2 regions of the Geobacillus sp. TFV-3 genome follow, and region 2 is predicted to be linked to the other one. Evidence: a T-box and tRNA genes for the amino acid it is inferred to sense, from the RefSeq annotation. Region 2 holds a T-box; the other holds one or more tRNA genes.
What was found. A T-box is a leader RNA that pairs with one kind of tRNA and senses whether it is charged. The one in region 2 lies ahead of pheS (phenylalanine--tRNA ligase subunit alpha), so its partner is inferred to be a tRNA-Phe.
Positions count from the first base shown of each region.

Region 1 (8,725 bases), 2.0 Mb from region 2:
CGTAAAGCGCGCGCAGGCGGTCCCTTAAGTCTGATGTGAAAGCCCACGGCTCAACCGTGGAGGGTCATTGGAAACTGGGGGACTTGAGTGCAGGAGAGGGGAGCGGAATTCCACGTGTAGCGGTGAAATGCGTAGAGATGTGGAGGAACACCAGTGGCGAAGGCGGCTCTCTGGCCTGCAACTGACGCTGAGGCGCGAAAGCGTGGGGAGCAAACAGGATTAGATACCCTGGTAGTCCACGCCGTAAACGATGAGTGCTAAGTGTTAGAGGGGTCACACCCTTTAGTGCTGCAGCTAACGCGATAAGCACTCCGCCTGGGGAGTACGGCCGCAAGGCTGAAACTCAAAGGAATTGACGGGGGCCCGCACAAGCGGTGGAGCATGTGGTTTAATTCGAAGCAACGCGAAGAACCTTACCAGGTCTTGACATCCCCTGACAACCCAAGAGATTGGGCGTTCCCCCTTCGGGGGGACAGGGTGACAGGTGGTGCATGGTTGTCGTCAGCTCGTGTCGTGAGATGTTGGGTTAAGTCCCGCAACGAGCGCAACCCTCGCCTCTAGTTGCCAGCATTCGGTTGGGCACTCTAGAGGGACTGCCGGCGACAAGTCGGAGGAAGGTGGGGATGACGTCAAATCATCATGCCCCTTATGACCTGGGCTACACACGTGCTACAATGGGCGGTACAAAGGGCTGCGAACCCGCGAGGGGGAGCGAATCCCAAAAAGCCGCTCTCAGTTCGGATTGCAGGCTGCAACTCGCCTGCATGAAGCCGGAATCGCTAGTAATCGCGGATCAGCATGCCGCGGTGAATACGTTCCCGGGCCTTGTACACACCGCCCGTCACACCACGAGAGCTTGCAACACCCGAAGTCGGTGAGGCAACCCGTTTCGGGAGCCAGCCGCCGAAGGTGGGGCAAGTGATTGGGGTGAAGTCGTAACAAGGTAGCCGTACCGGAAGGTGCGGCTGGATCACCTCCTTTCTAAGGAGAAAAGCGGAGGCTGTTAATAGCCGACTTTACCAATTCATTGCGCTTTCGTTTCGTTCAGTTTTGAGGGAACGAGTCATGTTCTCTCAAATGTTTTGCGTCTGCGTCTACAAGCGGATTCGGAGAAACCGAATTCCTCGACGCAAGACTGCAGAGAAGCAAATTCAGGAAGCAGTCTCGTTCCTTGAAAACTAGATAACCGATTGACACAAGGAAGAAGCCGAGACGCTTTAGGTTAAGCTAGAAAGGGCGCACGGTGGATGCCTTGGCACTAGGAGCCGATGAAGGACGGGGCAAACGCCGAAACGCTCCGGGGAGCTGTAAGCAAGCGTAGATCCGGAGATGTCCGAATGGGGGAACCCACTGTCCGTAATGGGGCAGTATCCATGCCTGAATCCATAGGGCATGGAGGGCACACCCGGGGAACTGAAACATCTTAGTACCCGGAGGAGAAGAAAGCAAACGCGATTCCCTGAGTAGCGGCGAGCGAAACGGGAACAGCCCAAACCAAGAGGCTTGTCCTCTTGGGGTTGTAGGACCGCTCACGATGGGAGTGAGAAAGGAACGGGGTAGACGAACCGGTCTGGAACGGCCGGCCGGAGAAGGTGAGAGCCCTGTAGTCGAAACTTCGTTCCCTCCCGAGCGGATCCTGAGTACGGCGGGACACGAGGAATCCCGTCGGAAGCAGGGAGGACCATCTCCCAAGGCTAAATACTCCCTAGTGACCGATAGTGCACCAGTACCGTGAGGGAAAGGTGAAAAGCACCCCGGGAGGGGAGTGAAAGAGAACCTGAAACCGTGTGCCTACAAGTAGTCAGAGCCCGTTGATGGGTGATGGCGTGCCTTTTGTAGAATGAACCGGCGAGTGACGATGGCGTGCGAGGTTAAGCCGAAGAGGCGGAGCCGCAGCGAAAGCGAGTCTGAAGAGGGCGTTTAGTACGTCGTCGTCGACCCGAAACCAGGTGATCTACCCATGTCCAGGGTGAAGGCCGGGTAACACCGGCTGGAGGCCCGAACCCACGCACGTTGAAAAGTGCGGGGATGAGGTGTGGGTAGGGGTGAAATGCCAATCGAACTTGGAGATAGCTGGTTCTCCCCGAAATAGCTTTAGGGCTAGCCTCGGGTTTAAGAGTGTTGGAGGTAGAGCACTGATTGGGCTAGGGGCCCAAACCGGGTTACCGAACCCAGTCAAACTCCGAATGCCAACGACTTATGCCCGGGAGTCAGACTACGAGTGATAAGATCCGTGGTCGAGAGGGGAACAGCCCAGACCGCCAGCTAAGGCCCCGAAGTGCACGTTCAGTGGAAAAGGATGTGGAGTTGCAAAGACAACCAGGATGTTGGCTTAGAAGCAGCCACCATTTAAAGAGTGCGTAATAGCTCACTGGTCGAGTGGCTCTGCGCCGAAAATGTACCGGGGCTAAACGTGCCGCCGAAGCTGCGGGATGACCGTTGGTCATCGGTAGGGGAGCGTTCTAAGGGCAGAGAAGCCAGACCGGAAGGACTGGTGGAGCGCTTAGAAGTGAGAATGCCGGTATGAGTAGCGAAAACAGAGGTGAGAATCCTCTGCGCCGAAAGCCTAAGGGTTCCTGAGGAAGGTTCGTCCGCTCAGGGTTAGTCGGGACCTAAGCCGAGGCCGAAAGGCGTAGGTGATGGACAACAGGTGGAGATTCCTGTACCACCTTCTTCCCGTTTGAGCGATGGGGGGACGCAGGAGGATAGGGCGAGCAGGCGGCTGGAAGAGCCTGTCCAAGCCGTGAGGCTGATCCGCAGGCAAATCCGCGGGTCGCTAAGGCCAAGCGGTGACGGCGACGGAGCATTCCGGAAGTCCCTGATTCCACACTGCCAAGAAAAGCCTCTAGCGAGGGAAGAGGTGCCCGTACCGCAAACCGACACAGGTAGGCGAGGAGAGAATCCTAAGGCGCGCGGGAGAACTCTCGTTAAGGAACTCGGCAAAATGACCCCGTAACTTCGGGAGAAGGGGTGCTCTTTCGGGTGAAGAGCCTGGAAGAGCCGCAGTGAAAAGGCCCAAGCGACTGTTTATCAAAAACACAGGTCTCTGCGAAGCCGAAAGGCGACGTATAGGGGCTGACACCTGCCCGGTGCTGGAAGGTTAAGGGGAGCGCTTAGCGGAAGCGAAGGTGCGAACCGAAGCCCCAGTAAACGGCGGCCGTAACTATAACGGTCCTAAGGTAGCGAAATTCCTTGTCGGGTAAGTTCCGACCCGCACGAAAGGTGTAACGACTTGGGCGCTGTCTCAACGAGAGACCCGGTGAAATTATACTACCTGTGAAGATGCAGGTTACCCGCGACAGGACGGAAAGACCCCGTGGAGCTTTACTGCAGCCTGATATGGAATTTTGGTATCGCTTGTACAGGATAGGTGGGAGCCTGGGAAGCCGGAGCGCCAGCTTCGGTGGAGGCGGCGGTGGGATACCACCCTGGCGGTATTGAAATTCTAACCCGCACCCCTTAGCGGGGTGGGAGACAGTGTCAGGCGGGCAGTTTGACTGGGGCGGTCGCCTCCCAAAAGGTAACGGAGGCGCCCAAAGGTTCCCTCAGAATGGTTGGAAATCATTCGGAGAGTGCAAAGGCACAAGGGAGCTTGACTGCGAGACGGACAGGTCGAGCAGGGACGAAAGTCGGGCTTAGTGATCCGGTGGTTCCGCATGGAAGGGCCATCGCTCAACGGATAAAAGCTACCCCGGGGATAACAGGCTGATCTCCCCCAAGAGTCCACATCGACGGGGAGGTTTGGCACCTCGATGTCGGCTCATCGCATCCTGGGGCTGTAGTCGGTCCCAAGGGTTGGGCTGTTCGCCCATTAAAGCGGTACGCGAGCTGGGTTCAGAACGTCGTGAGACAGTTCGGTCCCTATCCGTCGCGGGCGGAGGAAATTTGAGAGGAGCTGTCCTTAGTACGAGAGGACCGGGATGGACGCACCGCTGGTGTACCAGTTGTCCCGCCAGGGGCACCGCTGGGTAGCTATGTGCGGACGGGATAAGCGCTGAAAGCATCTAAGCGTGAAGCCCCCCTCAAGATGAGATTTCCCACCGCGTGAAGCGGGTAAGATCCCTCGAAGATGACGAGGTCGATAGGTCCGAGGTGGAAGCGTGGCGACACGTGGAGCTGACGGATACTAATCGATCGAGGGCTTGACCTAATTAGAAAAGCGGAGGCGAGCGTTTCGCCGCGACGGGCAAATGTTCTTCGCCTGCAGGGATGTTCACATCCCGAAGGCGAAGGTTATTTGACCCCGAGCGGCGGCGAGCCGGAGCTGGACAACGAAAAGCGCAGGCTTGCGGCTTCTTCCGACGGTTATCTAGTTTTGAAGGAATGAACATCCTGTTGACAAATCCAACAGGATGGATATAATAAGGATTGTCCATAAGTTGATGATCATTGCCTAGTGGCTATGGCGGAGGGGAAACACCCGTTCCCATCCCGAACACGGAAGTTAAGCCCTCCAGCGCCGATGGTAGTTGGGGCCAGCGCCCCTGCAAGAGTAGGTCGCTGCTAGGCAACCCCGTGGAGGATTAGCTCAGCTGGGAGAGCACTTGCCTTACAAGCAAGGGGTCGGCGGTTCGATCCCGTCATCCTCCACCATTTTAATGAGTTTATCGCTTTGAGATGCAACAACGATGAATCTGCTTCGAGTTACCTCGAAGTATCTCACTTCCTTGAATCAACTAGTAGAGGAAGAGGCAACGAATAGCACACTCAGAGCATTATCAAAACTTACTGGCTTTCTTATCGCCGCGGGGTGGAGCAGTCCGGTAGCTCGTCGGGCTCATAACCCGAAGGTCGCAGGTTCAAATCCTGCCCCCGCAACCAATATGGTCCCGTAGTGTAGTGGTTAACATGCCTGCCTGTCACGCAGGAGATCGCGGGTTCGAGTCCCGTCGGGACCGCCATTTCATCAAACCTAGATTTTTTATAATGCTCGGTAGCTCAGTCGGTAGAGACGAGCTTCAACATCGCTGAATCTGCTTCGAGTTGCCTCGACGCATCCAGCTTCTTTGAATCAGCTGGCAGAGGAAGAGGCACAACAGCAACCAATGAGCATGGTGAAAAGAAAATATGGCTCGGTAGCTCAGTCGGTAGAGCAAAGGACTGAAAATCCTTGTGTCGGCGGTTCGATTCCGTCCCGAGCCACCATATAATTAAGATATGCATGCCGACTTAGCTCAATTGGTAGAGACGAGCATCCGCTTCATGGAATAAGTTGCGAGTTGCCTCGACGCATCCAGCTTCTTTGAATCAGCTGGCAGAGGAAGAGGCACAAAGCTCAACAATAAGTCACTTTTCTCATTCATATCGTGCCGGCTTAGCTCAATTGGTAGAGCAACTGACTTGTAATCAGTAGGTTGCGGGTTCAAGTCCTGCAGCCGGCATCTTTATTTTCAAATAAATCGTAAGCCATTAGCTCAGTAACGAGCGTTGCATCTTCGAGTTCGCTGTGAGTTGCCCCGACGCATTTGGCTTCCTTGAATGGGCTGGCAGAGGAAGGGGCAGGTAGAGCTAGATAATACTTAGAGTGTTTTCCTAACTATGAGCCATTAGCTCAGTAGGTAGAGCAACGAGCGAAGCATCTTCGGATTTGCTTCGAGTTGTCCCGACGCATACGACTTCCTTGAATGGGCTGGTAGAGGAAGGGACATCGTTGGTTGTGAGTGTATACTTAACTATGAGCCATTAGCTCAGTAGGTAGAGCATCTGACTTTTAATCAGAGGGTCGGAGGTTCGAGTCCTCCATGGCTCATCGTCTTGCGGAAGTAGTTCAGTGGTAGAACACCACCTTGCCAAGGTGGGGGTCGCGGGTTCGAACCCCGTCTTCCGCTCCACTTCCGCCGGGGTGGCGGAATTGGCAGACGCACAGGACTTAAAATCCTGGGGTAGGTAACTACCGTGCCGGTTCGAGTCCGGCCCTCGGCACTTGTGCGCTCGTAGCTCAATTGGATAGAGCATCTGACTACGGATCAGAAGGTTAGGGGTTCGAATCCTCTCGAGCGCGTTTGGTCGGGAAGTAGCTCAGCTTGGTAGAGCACACGGTTCGGGTCCGTGAGGTCGCAGGTTCAAATCCTGTCTTCCCGATTTATCATGGGGCCTTAGCTCAGCTGGGAGAGCGCCTGCTTTGCACGCAGGAGGTCATCGGTTCGATCCCGATAGGCTCCACCTTTTGACTTGAATGTGGCGGTGTAGCTCAGCTGGCTAGAGCGTACGGTTCATACCCGTGAGGTCGGGGGTTCGATCCCCTCCACCGCCACTATTATCGGACCTTTAGCTCAGCTGGTTAGAGCAGACGGCTCATAACCGTCCGGTCGTAGGTTCGAGTCCTACAAGGTCCACCATTATTATTGTTGCTTTTTTGGAGGAGTACCCAAGTGGTTGAAGGGGTCGGTCTTGAAAACCGAGAGGCGCCGCAAGGCGCGCGGGGGTTCGAATCCCTCCTCCTCCGCCATGTTTTGTTCTCGATGAATCGCGTAAATGTATTTGAACCATGCCGGCTTAGCTCAATTGGTAGAGCAACTGACTTGTAATCAGTAGGTTGCGGGTTCAAGTCCTGCAGCCGGCACCAGAACGAGGCGACTATGGCGAAGTGGTTAACGCACCAGATTGTGGCTCTGGCATGCGTGGGTTCGATTCCCACTAGTCGCCCTTTTCTTCAATATATTTGCGGGTGTAGTTTAGTGGTAAAACCGCAGCCACGAGCCTTCGCATCATCGAATCTGCTGCGAGTTGCCCCGACGCATCTGGCTTCCTCGAACAGGCTTGCAGAGGAAGGGGCACAGGGGAAGCGTGGGAGATATCAATCAAAATTATATGCGGGTGTAGTTTAGTGGTAAAACCTCAGCCTTCCAAGCTGATGTCGTGGGTTCGATTCCCATCACCCGCTTTTGATGGGCCTATAGCTCAGCTGGTCAGAGCGCACGCCTGATAAGCGTGAGGTCGGTGGTTCAAGTCCACTTAGGCCCACCATGTTTCATTGCATATTGTCTGAGGATTCGCTATAATAACTAATGAAATTTGTCATGATCATTCCGCAATAGCTCAGCGGTAGAGCAACCGGCTGTTAACCGGTAGGTCGTAGGTTCGAATCCTACTTGCGGAGCCATGTTACGGAGAAGTACCCAAGTGGCTGAAGGGGACGGTTTGCTAAACCGTTAGGTCGCAGTTTTGCGGCGCGCGGGTTCAAATCCCGCCTTCTCCGCCATAATGGCCCGTTGGTCAAGTGGTTAAGACACCGCCCTTTCACGGCGGTAACACGGGTTCGAATCCCGTACGGGTCACTGGTTGCTGGCACCAGAGATTCTGGTGCCTTTTTGTACAATTTGTTTTGTCGATTTTTGCGTTTTTTCTTGCAATGTGTGTAGAAATCTGTTATAATCTTTATCGTTAGTTGCAAAATTACGTTATGATTGTTGGGGACAACGCAGTGTTTCGTTTCGTTAAAGAACGAGGCATTGCGTTTTTTATTTCTCACCCTAAACCGAGAAGACCCCCACTTCCACGCGTGAGCGTAGACGGGAGAGCGTTCAAGCAGGGAGGGAGTCTCCCGTTTCCAACGGCAGAAAAGTGGGGGAGAAGATCAAACGAGCAATTGGGCGTCGGCTTCGCCGCCATGAATTTGCACAAACATCGTTTGGATGGCTTGAAGCTGGTGCTTGGCGGTTTCTTCTGGCGTTGATGGGAGAAAGTAAACGATTTGCAAAGCGTTTTTCGTTTCTCTCGTCACGGCGGTCCGCTCCGAATCGACGATCGGACTGCCAAACGGCCCTCGTTCATCTTTGCTGACGAGCTTGTTGGCAAAGTTGACTGTGCGGCCGTTTAACGCGATATATTCGTCTTGTTCCGTGCCGATCGTGAGCGTCACTGTCCCGTCGATGCGGTCTAGATCATAGATGCCGAGCGGAATTTTATAATAGAGTGAAAAAAAGTTGTTTATGTCCGCCGCTGAATGGATAGGTGGGATGAAGCTTTTTTTCTGGATGCGTCGGTACAGGCTTTCACTTGATGGTCGATAGCGGCTTGGGTCCGTTCCGATTTGTTTGAAAGTACGGCGCCATTCGACCATCTCGGGAATGTCGGTAATCGACTTTTCCTGCAGCTCGATGTAAAGAGATTCTTGAAACAGCTCAAGCCGCCCCCTTAACATTTGCGGTGAATCGCTGACCTCGATATGATGATAGCGAATGACGCCGAATTTGCCGGAAGGAAGGCGTTGCTTTAGCTGTTGCGATATCACGCATTTCATCTTGATCACCTCGGGTTTCATTTTACCATATATGATGAAAGGAGGGAAAACGATGGATGTTATGGCATTAAAGCAGGAAGTCGTTGAGTACAGTCGGTCAATCGGCATTGATAAAATTGGCTTTGCAAGCGCCGATCCGTTTGTTGAATTAAAGGAACGATTGCGCCGCCAGCAGGAGCTCGGCTATCAGTCCGGTTTTGAGGAACCAGATATTGAGAAACGGACAAATCCTTCATTGCTTCTTCCGGAAGCAAAATCGATTATTGCCATTGCCCTTGCCTATCCGTCCAAAATGAAAAATGCGCCGCAAGGGACAAAGACGGAACGGCGCGGCGTTTTTTGCCGTGCGTCATGGGGAAAGGACTACCACGATGTACTGCGGGAACGTTTGCAACAGCTCGAGGAGTTTTTGCTGACCAAAGTGCCCCATGCCCGCGTTCGCTGGATGGTGGATACTGGAGAGCTCGCCGATCGGGCTGTGGC
Region 1 covers NZ_MPSP01000001.1:2,812,347-2,821,071, reverse strand. Annotated here, with positions in the region: rRNA gene BJQ97_RS14320 (16S ribosomal RNA) at 1-981, shown strand, start outside; rRNA gene BJQ97_RS14315 (23S ribosomal RNA) at 1,221-4,150, shown strand; rRNA gene rrf (5S ribosomal RNA) at 4,393-4,509, shown strand; tRNA gene BJQ97_RS14305 (tRNA-Val) at 4,518-4,593, shown strand; tRNA gene BJQ97_RS14300 (tRNA-Met) at 4,745-4,821, shown strand; tRNA gene BJQ97_RS14295 (tRNA-Asp) at 4,826-4,901, shown strand; tRNA gene BJQ97_RS14290 (tRNA-Phe) at 5,070-5,145, shown strand; tRNA gene BJQ97_RS14285 (tRNA-Thr) at 5,309-5,381, shown strand; tRNA gene BJQ97_RS14280 (tRNA-Lys) at 5,677-5,749, shown strand; tRNA gene BJQ97_RS14275 (tRNA-Gly) at 5,757-5,831, shown strand; tRNA gene BJQ97_RS14270 (tRNA-Leu) at 5,837-5,922, shown strand; tRNA gene BJQ97_RS14265 (tRNA-Arg) at 5,928-6,001, shown strand; tRNA gene BJQ97_RS14260 (tRNA-Pro) at 6,008-6,081, shown strand; tRNA gene BJQ97_RS14255 (tRNA-Ala) at 6,090-6,162, shown strand; tRNA gene BJQ97_RS14250 (tRNA-Met) at 6,180-6,253, shown strand; tRNA gene BJQ97_RS14245 (tRNA-Ile) at 6,262-6,338, shown strand; tRNA gene BJQ97_RS14240 (tRNA-Ser) at 6,358-6,448, shown strand; tRNA gene BJQ97_RS14235 (tRNA-Thr) at 6,490-6,565, shown strand; tRNA gene BJQ97_RS14230 (tRNA-His) at 6,573-6,645, shown strand; tRNA gene BJQ97_RS14225 (tRNA-Gly) at 6,813-6,883, shown strand; tRNA gene BJQ97_RS14220 (tRNA-Ile) at 6,890-6,966, shown strand; tRNA gene BJQ97_RS14215 (tRNA-Asn) at 7,028-7,102, shown strand; tRNA gene BJQ97_RS14210 (tRNA-Ser) at 7,109-7,201, shown strand; tRNA gene BJQ97_RS14205 (tRNA-Glu) at 7,206-7,277, shown strand; gene BJQ97_RS14200 (B3/B4 domain-containing protein) at 7,577-8,242, opposite strand; gene queG (tRNA epoxyqueuosine(34) reductase QueG) at 8,295-8,725, shown strand, end outside.
Region 1: it encodes a tRNA-Phe, which carries the amino acid that the T-box ahead of pheS (phenylalanine--tRNA ligase subunit alpha) is inferred to sense. The anticodon was not compared.

Region 2 (8,725 bases):
GGAAGCGCGACTTTCGCAAACTGTGGATCGCCCGCATCAACGCGGCGGCTCGCCAAAACGGCTTGTCGTACAGCCGTTTGATGCATGGCTTGAAGCTGGCCGGCGTCGAAGTCAACCGGAAGATGCTCGCCGACTTGGCGGTCAATGACCAAGCGGCGTTCGCCCAACTCGCCGATTTGGCAAAAGCGAATTTGAATAAATAACAACGATGGCCATCCTTGATCAGGGTGGCCATTTTCTTATCAAGGAAAGGGATCATATGGTACAATACGGGATAGCGATCAATCTTCTCGCTTTTTTCGTGATGGGGATCGACAAATACAAAGCGAAGCGCCGCCGCTTTCGCACTGCCGAGCGGACGCTTTGGCTGCTTTCATTGGTTGGCGGTGCCATCGGCGGCGCAGCTGGGATGTACATGTTTCGCCATAAAACTCGCCATTCGGCTTTTCGCTATGGGCTGCCGCTGCTGGCAGCGGCGGAGCTGTTTCTCTATTGGCGATGGATGAGGTAGAAAGGGGAGGAGAGAATGAATTGGCCTTTGCTTTACGAAATGCAGCGCACCTTGGATCGGCGCATTGAAACGGAGCATGGCTTGATGGAGGAAGATTTGTTTGCGCGCAAGCAACTCGCCTTTCTTGTTGAATTAGGCGAACTCGCGAATGAGACGCGCTGTTTTAAATTTTGGAGCATCAAACCGCCCGAGCCAGCCGAGCGAGTGCTTGAGGAATATGTCGACGGCTTGCATTTTTTATTGTCGCTTGGGCTTGAGTGCGGCTTGTTTTATGAAGGCAAGGAAGCCCCGTCGGCAGCGCGGCCGCTTGTCGAGCAGTTTCTCGCCGTGTTTCGCGCCGCTGAGCGTTTTAGGGAGACGAGAGCGCGAGCGGAATATGATGCGCTGTTTGCGGAATATTGGCGGCTTGGCGTCGCGCTCGGGTTTTCTTCCGACGACATCGAGGCGGCGTACCGGAGGAAAAATGAAGTGAACCACAAGCGGCAAAACGAGCGCTACTGATCTTTTTTTCGGGCGGCGAATGATTCGTTTTGCCAATCGTCAGCCTTTTCAAGTATAATAAAAAGTGGACAAAACTAGAAAGGGGTGCCAAGATGGCGAAGTTGGACGAAACATTGACGATGCTGAAAGCGCTGACCGATGCGAAAGGCGTCCCTGGCAATGAGCGGGAAGCGCGCGATGTGATGAAGACATACATAGCTCCGTATGCAGATGAAGTGACAACGGACGGCCTCGGCAGTTTGATCGCCAAAAAAGAAGGGAAATCGGGCGGGCCGAAAGTGATGATCGCCGGCCATTTGGATGAAGTCGGGTTTATGGTGACGCAAATCGACGACAAAGGATTCATCCGCTTCCAAACGCTTGGCGTCTGGTGGAGCCAAGTGATGCTCGCCCAGCGCGTGACGATCGTGACGAAAAAAGGCGACATCACCGGCGTCATCGGTTCGAAGCCGCCGCACATTTTGCCGCCGGAGGCGCGCAAAAAACCGGTGGAAATCAAAGATATGTTCATCGACATCGGCGCGGCAAGCCGCGAGGAAGCGATGGAGTGGGGCGTCCGCCCGGGCGATATGATCGTGCCGTATTTTGAGTTTACGGTATTGAACAATGAAAAAATGCTGCTCGCGAAAGCATGGGACAACCGGATCGGCTGCGCGGTCGCAATCGATGTGCTGAAACAGCTGAAAGGCGTTGACCATCCGAACACGGTATACGGCGTCGGCACGGTGCAAGAGGAAGTCGGGCTGCGCGGCGCGCGCACGGCCGCCCAGTTCATTCAGCCAGATATCGCGTTTGCCGTTGACGTCGGCATCGCCGGCGACACGCCGGGCGTGTCGGAAAAAGAGGCGATGGGAAAACTCGGCGCCGGCCCGCACATCGTTCTGTACGACGCGACGATGGTGTCGCACCGCGGCTTGCGCGAATTTGTCATCGAAGTGGCGGAAGAGATGAACATTCCGTACCATTTTGACGCCATGCCGGGCGGCGGCACGGACGCCGGGGCCATTCACTTAACCGGCAACGGCGTTCCGTCGCTCACGATCGCGATCCCGACGCGCTACATCCACTCGCACGCCGCCATTTTGCACCGCGACGACTACGAAAACACGGTCAAGCTATTAGTCGAAGTGATCAAACGGCTTGACGCCGACAAAGTGAAACAACTGACGTTTGAGTAATGGAAACACCGGCCGAATCGGCCGGTGTTTGTCATTGTTTAACCGCCAGCTCGAGGGTTGTGAGCATCATGTCTTTTTGCTGCTCATTGGCGTGTGTCCAAATCGCTTCAAAGAGGACGCCGAGGCCGGGCAAATATTTTTCCTCGCCACGTTGGATTGCGTCTTCGATCGTATGTTCCAGCTGTTCTTTCGAATTGTTGGCGACATTGTGCATAATCGCCTTCCGCAAGTTTAAATCCATCTGTCTCACCTCGTTGGCCGTATTGTACACCGTTATCCTTTGCCAATGGCGGCGGATTTATACATGGAGCGGCTCTCGTATATGGTATAATAAGAGGAAAAACTATATAGATGCAATTTGAAGTTTTACCATTTGCAGCTTTTATCGACTGTCGGGCGACCGAACAACGCCGCTTCCAGACCCATATATGGGCCTTTGAAGCAGGTGGTCGTTCGGTCTTCCGTCACGCTTTGGCGCGACGGGGCAAGCCTGTGGCTTGCCTTCGACAGTCGAAAATGGACAAACCGCTTTTCCGTCAAGGATATGTTAAACTTCTTCGTTGCATCTATATAGACCGAAAAGAGTGATGGCGACGATGGCTGCGAAGCCGCTCTATGGATTGGAACGAACGGTGTTTCGCCAACTGCTCCATCTATTTTCCCGTTATGCTGATGTCATTGAAAAAGTCATTTTGTTCGGCTCAAGAGCACGAGGAGATTATCAGGAAGGATCGGATATCGATTTGGCGATCAAATTTCGAAAGCCGGGAGGCCCGCTGTACCTCCTGCAATCGGACTTGGATGAACTTCCGATCATTTATACGATCGATGTTGTTGATTACAATCAAATTCACAACGAGCAGCTAAAAATGAATATTGACCAAGAAGGAAAGACGATTTTTCAAACGAACGAGCACGGGAAGGTGATGGTCACGATGAGCCGGTTGGTGGATCGGTTTCACGATTTCGAACGGGCGCTCGTCAAACTTCGCCAAAGTGCCGCAAGAGACGTCAAAACGGATGATCTCGTTTTGGATGCGACCATTCAGCGATTTGAAGTCACGTACGAACTGGCATGGAAATGGATGAAACTTTACTTGGAATATCAAGGGTATGCCGAAGTGACAAGTCCGCGGAAAACGATTCGCGAGGCGTTTCGGGAAGGGTTGATTCAAGACGGAGAGACATGGCTTCGCATGCTGGAAGACCGCAACCGGACGTCCCATACGTATGACGAAGAAACCGCGATGGACATTTACCGCTTGCTTGACGAAATGAAACAGCGGCTTGACTCATCGACATGAGCGGCTGATGGGCAGACGACAAGAGATGGCGCTCAGCCGTATGGTGGAAAGCAGTCACGGCTTGGTCTTGGGTGTGAGGCTCACATTTTTGCTATAATCAAAATGAAGAAACTTGACGCATGAGGTGACGACACAATGGAAAAAGCGACATTCGCCGGCGGCTGCTTTTGGTGCATGGTGACGCCGTTTGAGGAGCTCGATGGCATTTACGGCATCGTCTCCGGCTATACAGGGGGACATGTGGAAAATCCAACGTACGAGCAAGTGAAAACGGGTACGACCGGCCACTACGAAGCGGTGCAAATTACGTTCGACCCGGACGTGTTCCCGTATGAGCGGCTGCTTGAGCTGTATTGGTGCCAAATCGACCCGACCGATGACGGCGGCCAGTTTCACGACCGCGGGCCGCAATACCGGACGGCGATTTTTTACCATAACGAAAAACAGCGCCAGCTCGCCGAGCAGTCGAAGCGGGCGCTCGAGGAAAGCGGGCGTTTTTCGAAGCCGATCGTGACAAAAATTTTGCCGGCGACGACGTTTTACCCGGCGGAAGAGTATCATCAAAACTACCATAAGAAAAATCCGGAGCATTACAAACAAGACCGCGCCGCCTCCGGACGCGACGAGTTTATCGCCAAACATTGGGGGACGAAACGGTGAAGCGGATCGAATCGCCGAAAAACGCGCGCGTCAAACAATGGAAAAAATTGTTGACGAAAAAAGGGCGCGATGAGACCGGATTGTTTTTGCTTGAAGGGTTCCATCTTGTCGAAGAGGCAGTGAAAAGCAACGCGCCGCTTGTTGAACTGATTGTCGATGAACAGACGGCCGTCCCGCCGGGGTGGAATGTCACTGGCGTTCCAGTCACGATCGTGACCGAAGCGGTGATGAAGGCGGTCAGCAGAACGGAAACCCCGCAAGGAATCGCCGCCGTCTGCCGGCAGCTGTCGTACGAGCTTAAGGGCGTGAAGACGGCTTTGCTCATTGACGCTGTGCAAGATCCCGGCAACCTCGGCACGATGATTCGCACCGCCGATGCCGCCGGCATCGATGCCGTCATCCTCGGTGAAGGATGCGTCGACTTGTACAACCCGAAAGTCGTGCGGGCGACGCAAGGGTCGCTGTTTCATCTTCCCATTGTCAAAGGCGATGTGGCGGAATGGATCGCGCGCTTGAAGGAGCAGGACATTCCGGTGTACGGCACCGCCTTGGAGAACGCTGTCGATTACCGCACCATCCCCCGGTCGTCTTCGTTCGCCCTGCTTGTCGGCAACGAAGGAGGCGGCGTCCGTCCCGAACTGCTGGGTCTCACGACCGAGAACGTGTACATCCCGATTTATGGCCAAGCCGAGTCGCTGAACGTCGCCGTCGCGGCCGGAATTTTGCTTTATTCCTTGCAGGCGGTGCGGTAAAATAGAAAAGAAAATGAATCGGACAAGGGGGACGGAGACGGATGGATGACGAACTGCGGGCATTGTTGAACGCGGTGCTTGAGCGTCTTGATGTTCAAGGAGCCTACATCGAACAAATGCGCATGGACATCGTCAAGCTGCAAGGAAGCGTGAAACAACTCGAAGACAAAGTGGACCGCATCCAAAACGATGTCGATACGATGAAACGGGATATGGACGCGATGAAAAAAGATATGGACGCGATGAAAAAAGATATGGATTCCATGAAAAAGGACATGTTTGGAGTAAAAAAAGATGTCGCGGCGCTCAAGGAAGGGCAAGTGCGGCAGGAAAAGATTATGGAGCGCCTTGCCATCCGTTCGATTGAGCAGGAAGCGGAAATCGATGAGCTGCGCAAAGAAATTTCCGCCTGACCTTGCCTTTGCCTGCCTATTTGCGTATAATGGATAGCGAAATTTCCCATACGGACAACAACGATGACGGAGAAAAGTAGCTTGCTGTTCGCCATCCAGGGAGAAAACGCCGTAGACTGGGAGCGTTTTTATGGCCGAGGCAAGTGAAGTTCACCTCCCGAGTTGGCACCGGGACCATCCCGACGACGGATGTAAAGGTGTTCCGGCTTTCGGCCGTTATCGCAATGAAGCGAACAGCACATTTGTGCTGTTAACAAGGGTGGTACCGCGAGCAACAACTCGTCCCTTACTGGGGGCGGGTTTTTTATTTTTGATACAGGAGGGACTCAAGTGAAAGAACGGCTGTACGAGCTGAAACAAGAAGCGCTTCGCCGAATCGATGAGGCGAAAGACGTCAAAGCACTGAACGACGTGCGCGTCGCCTATTTAGGCAAAAAAGGGCCGATCACCGAAGTGCTGCGCGGCATGGGGGCGCTGCCGCCCGAGGAACGTCCGAAAATCGGGGCGCTGGCCAATGAAGTGAGAGAGGTGATCCAACAGGCGCTCGAGGCGAAACAAGCGAAACTCGAGCAAGAGGAAGTCGAGAGAAAATTGGCCGCCGAAGCGATCGATGTGACGCTGCCGGGCCGGCCGGTGCGGCTTGGCAATCCACATCCGCTCACGCGCGTCATTGAAGAAATTGAAGATTTGTTTATCGGCATGGGCTATACGGTCGCCGAAGGGCCGGAAGTGGAGACTGACTATTACAACTTTGAGGCCCTCAACTTGCCAAAGGGGCATCCGGCGCGCGATATGCAAGACTCGTTTTACATCACCGAAGAGATTTTGCTTCGCACCCATACGTCGCCGATGCAGGCGCGAACGATGGAGAAACACCGCGGGCGCGGGCCGGTGAAAATCATCTGTCCGGGGAAAGTGTACCGCCGCGACACCGACGATGCGACCCATTCGCATCAGTTTACGCAAATTGAAGGACTTGTCGTTGACCGGAACATCCGGATGAGCGATTTAAAAGGGACGCTGCGCGAATTTGCCCGCAAGCTGTTTGGCGAAGGACGCGACATCCGTTTCCGGCCGAGCTTTTTCCCATTCACGGAACCATCGGTTGAAGTTGACGTCTCTTGCTTCCGCTGCGAAGGGCACGGCTGCGGCGTCTGCAAAGGCACGGGCTGGATCGAAATTTTAGGCGCCGGCATGGTGCACCCGAACGTGCTTGAGATGGCCGGTTTTGATTCGAAAACGTACACCGGCTTTGCGTTCGGCATGGGGCCGGAGCGGATCGCCATGTTGAAGTACGGCATCGATGACATCCGTCATTTCTATCAAAACGATCTACGTTTCTTGCGCCAATTTTTGCGTGTGTAACAGAAAAAGGAGGGGTTTTCCATGCTCGTGTCTTATCGTTGGCTCAACGAGTATGTTGATTTGACGGGCGTAACGGCCAAAGAGCTCGCCGATCGCATCACGAAAAGCGGCATCGAAGTCGAGCGGGTCGAGGCGCTAGACCGCGGAATGAATGGAGTCGTCATCGGCCATGTGCTCGAGTGCGAACAACATTCGAACGCTGATAAACTGCGAAAATGCCTTGTCGATCTAGGCGAAGGCGAGCCGGTGCAAATCATTTGCGGCGCCCCGAACGTCGCCAAAGGGCAAAAAGTCGCTGTGGCGAAAGTCGGAGCGGTGCTACCGGGCAATTTCAAAATCAAACGGGCAAAATTGCGCGGCGAAGAGTCCAACGGCATGATTTGTTCGCTCCAAGAGTTAGGGGTTGAGGCGAAAGTTGTGCCGAAAGAATACGCCGACGGCATTTTCGTCTTCCCAAGCGACGCGCCGGTCGGCGCCGACGCATTGGAATGGCTTGGGCTTTATGACGAGGTGTTGGAGCTCTCCTTAACGCCGAACCGCGCCGATTGCTTAAGCATGATCGGCGTCGCCTATGAAGTCGCCGCCATTCTCGGCCGCGAAGTAAAGCTGCCGGAAGCGGCGGTCAGCGAAAACAGCGAACATGTCCATGATTACATTTCCGTCCGCGTCGAGGCGCCGGGAGACAATCCGCTGTACGCCGGGCGGATCGTGAAAAACGTCCAGATCGGCCCGTCGCCGCTTTGGATGCAGGCGCGCTTGATGGCTGCCGGCATTCGCCCGCACAACAACGTCGTGGACATCACGAACTACATTTTGCTTGAATACGGCCAGCCGCTCCATGCGTTTGATTACGACCGCCTCGGTTCGAAGGAGATCGTCGTCCGCCGGGCGAGAACGGGCGAAACGATCGTCACGCTTGATGATGTCGAACGGAAGCTGAGCGAAGAGCACCTCGTCATCACAAACGGCCGCGAACCGGTCGCTCTAGCGGGCGTGATGGGCGGGGCGAACTCGGAAGTGCGCGGCGACACGAAAACCGTCTTCATCGAAGCGGCGTACTTTACGAGCCCGGTCATCCGTCAGGCGGTGAAAGACCACGGGCTGCGCAGTGAGGCGAGCACCCGATTTGAAAAAGGAATCGATCCGGCGCGGACGAAAGAAGCGCTCGAGCGCGCCGCCGCTTTGATGGCCAAGTATGCGGGTGGTGAGGTCGTCGGCGGCATCGTCGAAGCCAACGCGTGGCGTGAGGAGCCAGTGGTGGTGACGGTCACGCTCGAACGCATCAACAGTGTGCTCGGCACAGCGATGACGAAAGAGGAAGTCGCCGCCATTCTTTCGAACTTGCAATTCCCGTTTACGGAGGACAACGGAACGTTTACCGTCCATGTCCCGTCGCGCCGCCGTGACATTGCCATTGAGGAAGATATCATCGAGGAAGTCGCCCGCTTGTACGGCTATGACCATCTGCCGGCAACCTTGCCGGTGGCTGAGGCGAAACCAGGCCATCTCACACCATATCAAGCGAAGCGCCGCCGCGTCCGCCGCTATTTGGAAGGGGCCGGCTTGTTCCAAGCCATCACGTATTCACTCACGAGTCCGGACAAAGCGCCGCGCTTTGCGCTCGAGACGACCGAGCCGATCCGCTTGGCGCTGCCGATGAGCGAAGAGCGGAGCGTTCTTCGGCAAAGCTTGATTCCGCATTTGCTCGAAGCGGCGAGCTACAACCGGGCCCGCCAAGTCGAGAACGTCGCCTTGTACGAAATCGGCTCTGTCTATTTGGCTCGCGGGGAACACGTCCAACCGGCGGAAAAAGAGCGGCTTGCCGGCGTCATCACCGGCTTATGGCACACCCATTTGTGGCAAGGAGAGAAAAAAGCGGCTGACTTTTATGTCGCAAAAGGCATCTTAGACGGCCTGTTCTCCTTGCTTGGCGTTGACCACCGCATCGCGTACCGCCCGGCGAAGCGCGCTGATTTGCATCCGGGACGGACCGCCGATATTTGGCTTGACGGAACGGTCATCGGCTTTGTTGGCCAGCTCC
Region 2 covers NZ_MPSP01000001.1:819,027-827,751, forward strand. Annotated here, with positions in the region: gene rplT (50S ribosomal protein L20) at 1-203, shown strand, start outside; gene BJQ97_RS04110 (DUF1294 domain-containing protein) at 260-511, shown strand; gene BJQ97_RS04115 (dUTP diphosphatase) at 527-1,012, shown strand; gene BJQ97_RS04120 (M42 family metallopeptidase) at 1,105-2,190, shown strand; gene sspI (small acid-soluble spore protein SspI) at 2,222-2,431, opposite strand; gene BJQ97_RS04130 (HI0074 family nucleotidyltransferase substrate-binding subunit) at 2,787-3,494, shown strand; gene msrA (peptide-methionine (S)-S-oxide reductase MsrA) at 3,630-4,154, shown strand; gene BJQ97_RS04140 (TrmH family RNA methyltransferase) at 4,151-4,906, shown strand; gene BJQ97_RS04145 (coiled-coil domain-containing protein) at 4,948-5,319, shown strand; T-box leader at 5,374-5,609, shown strand; gene pheS (phenylalanine--tRNA ligase subunit alpha) at 5,650-6,684, shown strand; gene pheT (phenylalanine--tRNA ligase subunit beta) at 6,706-8,725, shown strand, end outside.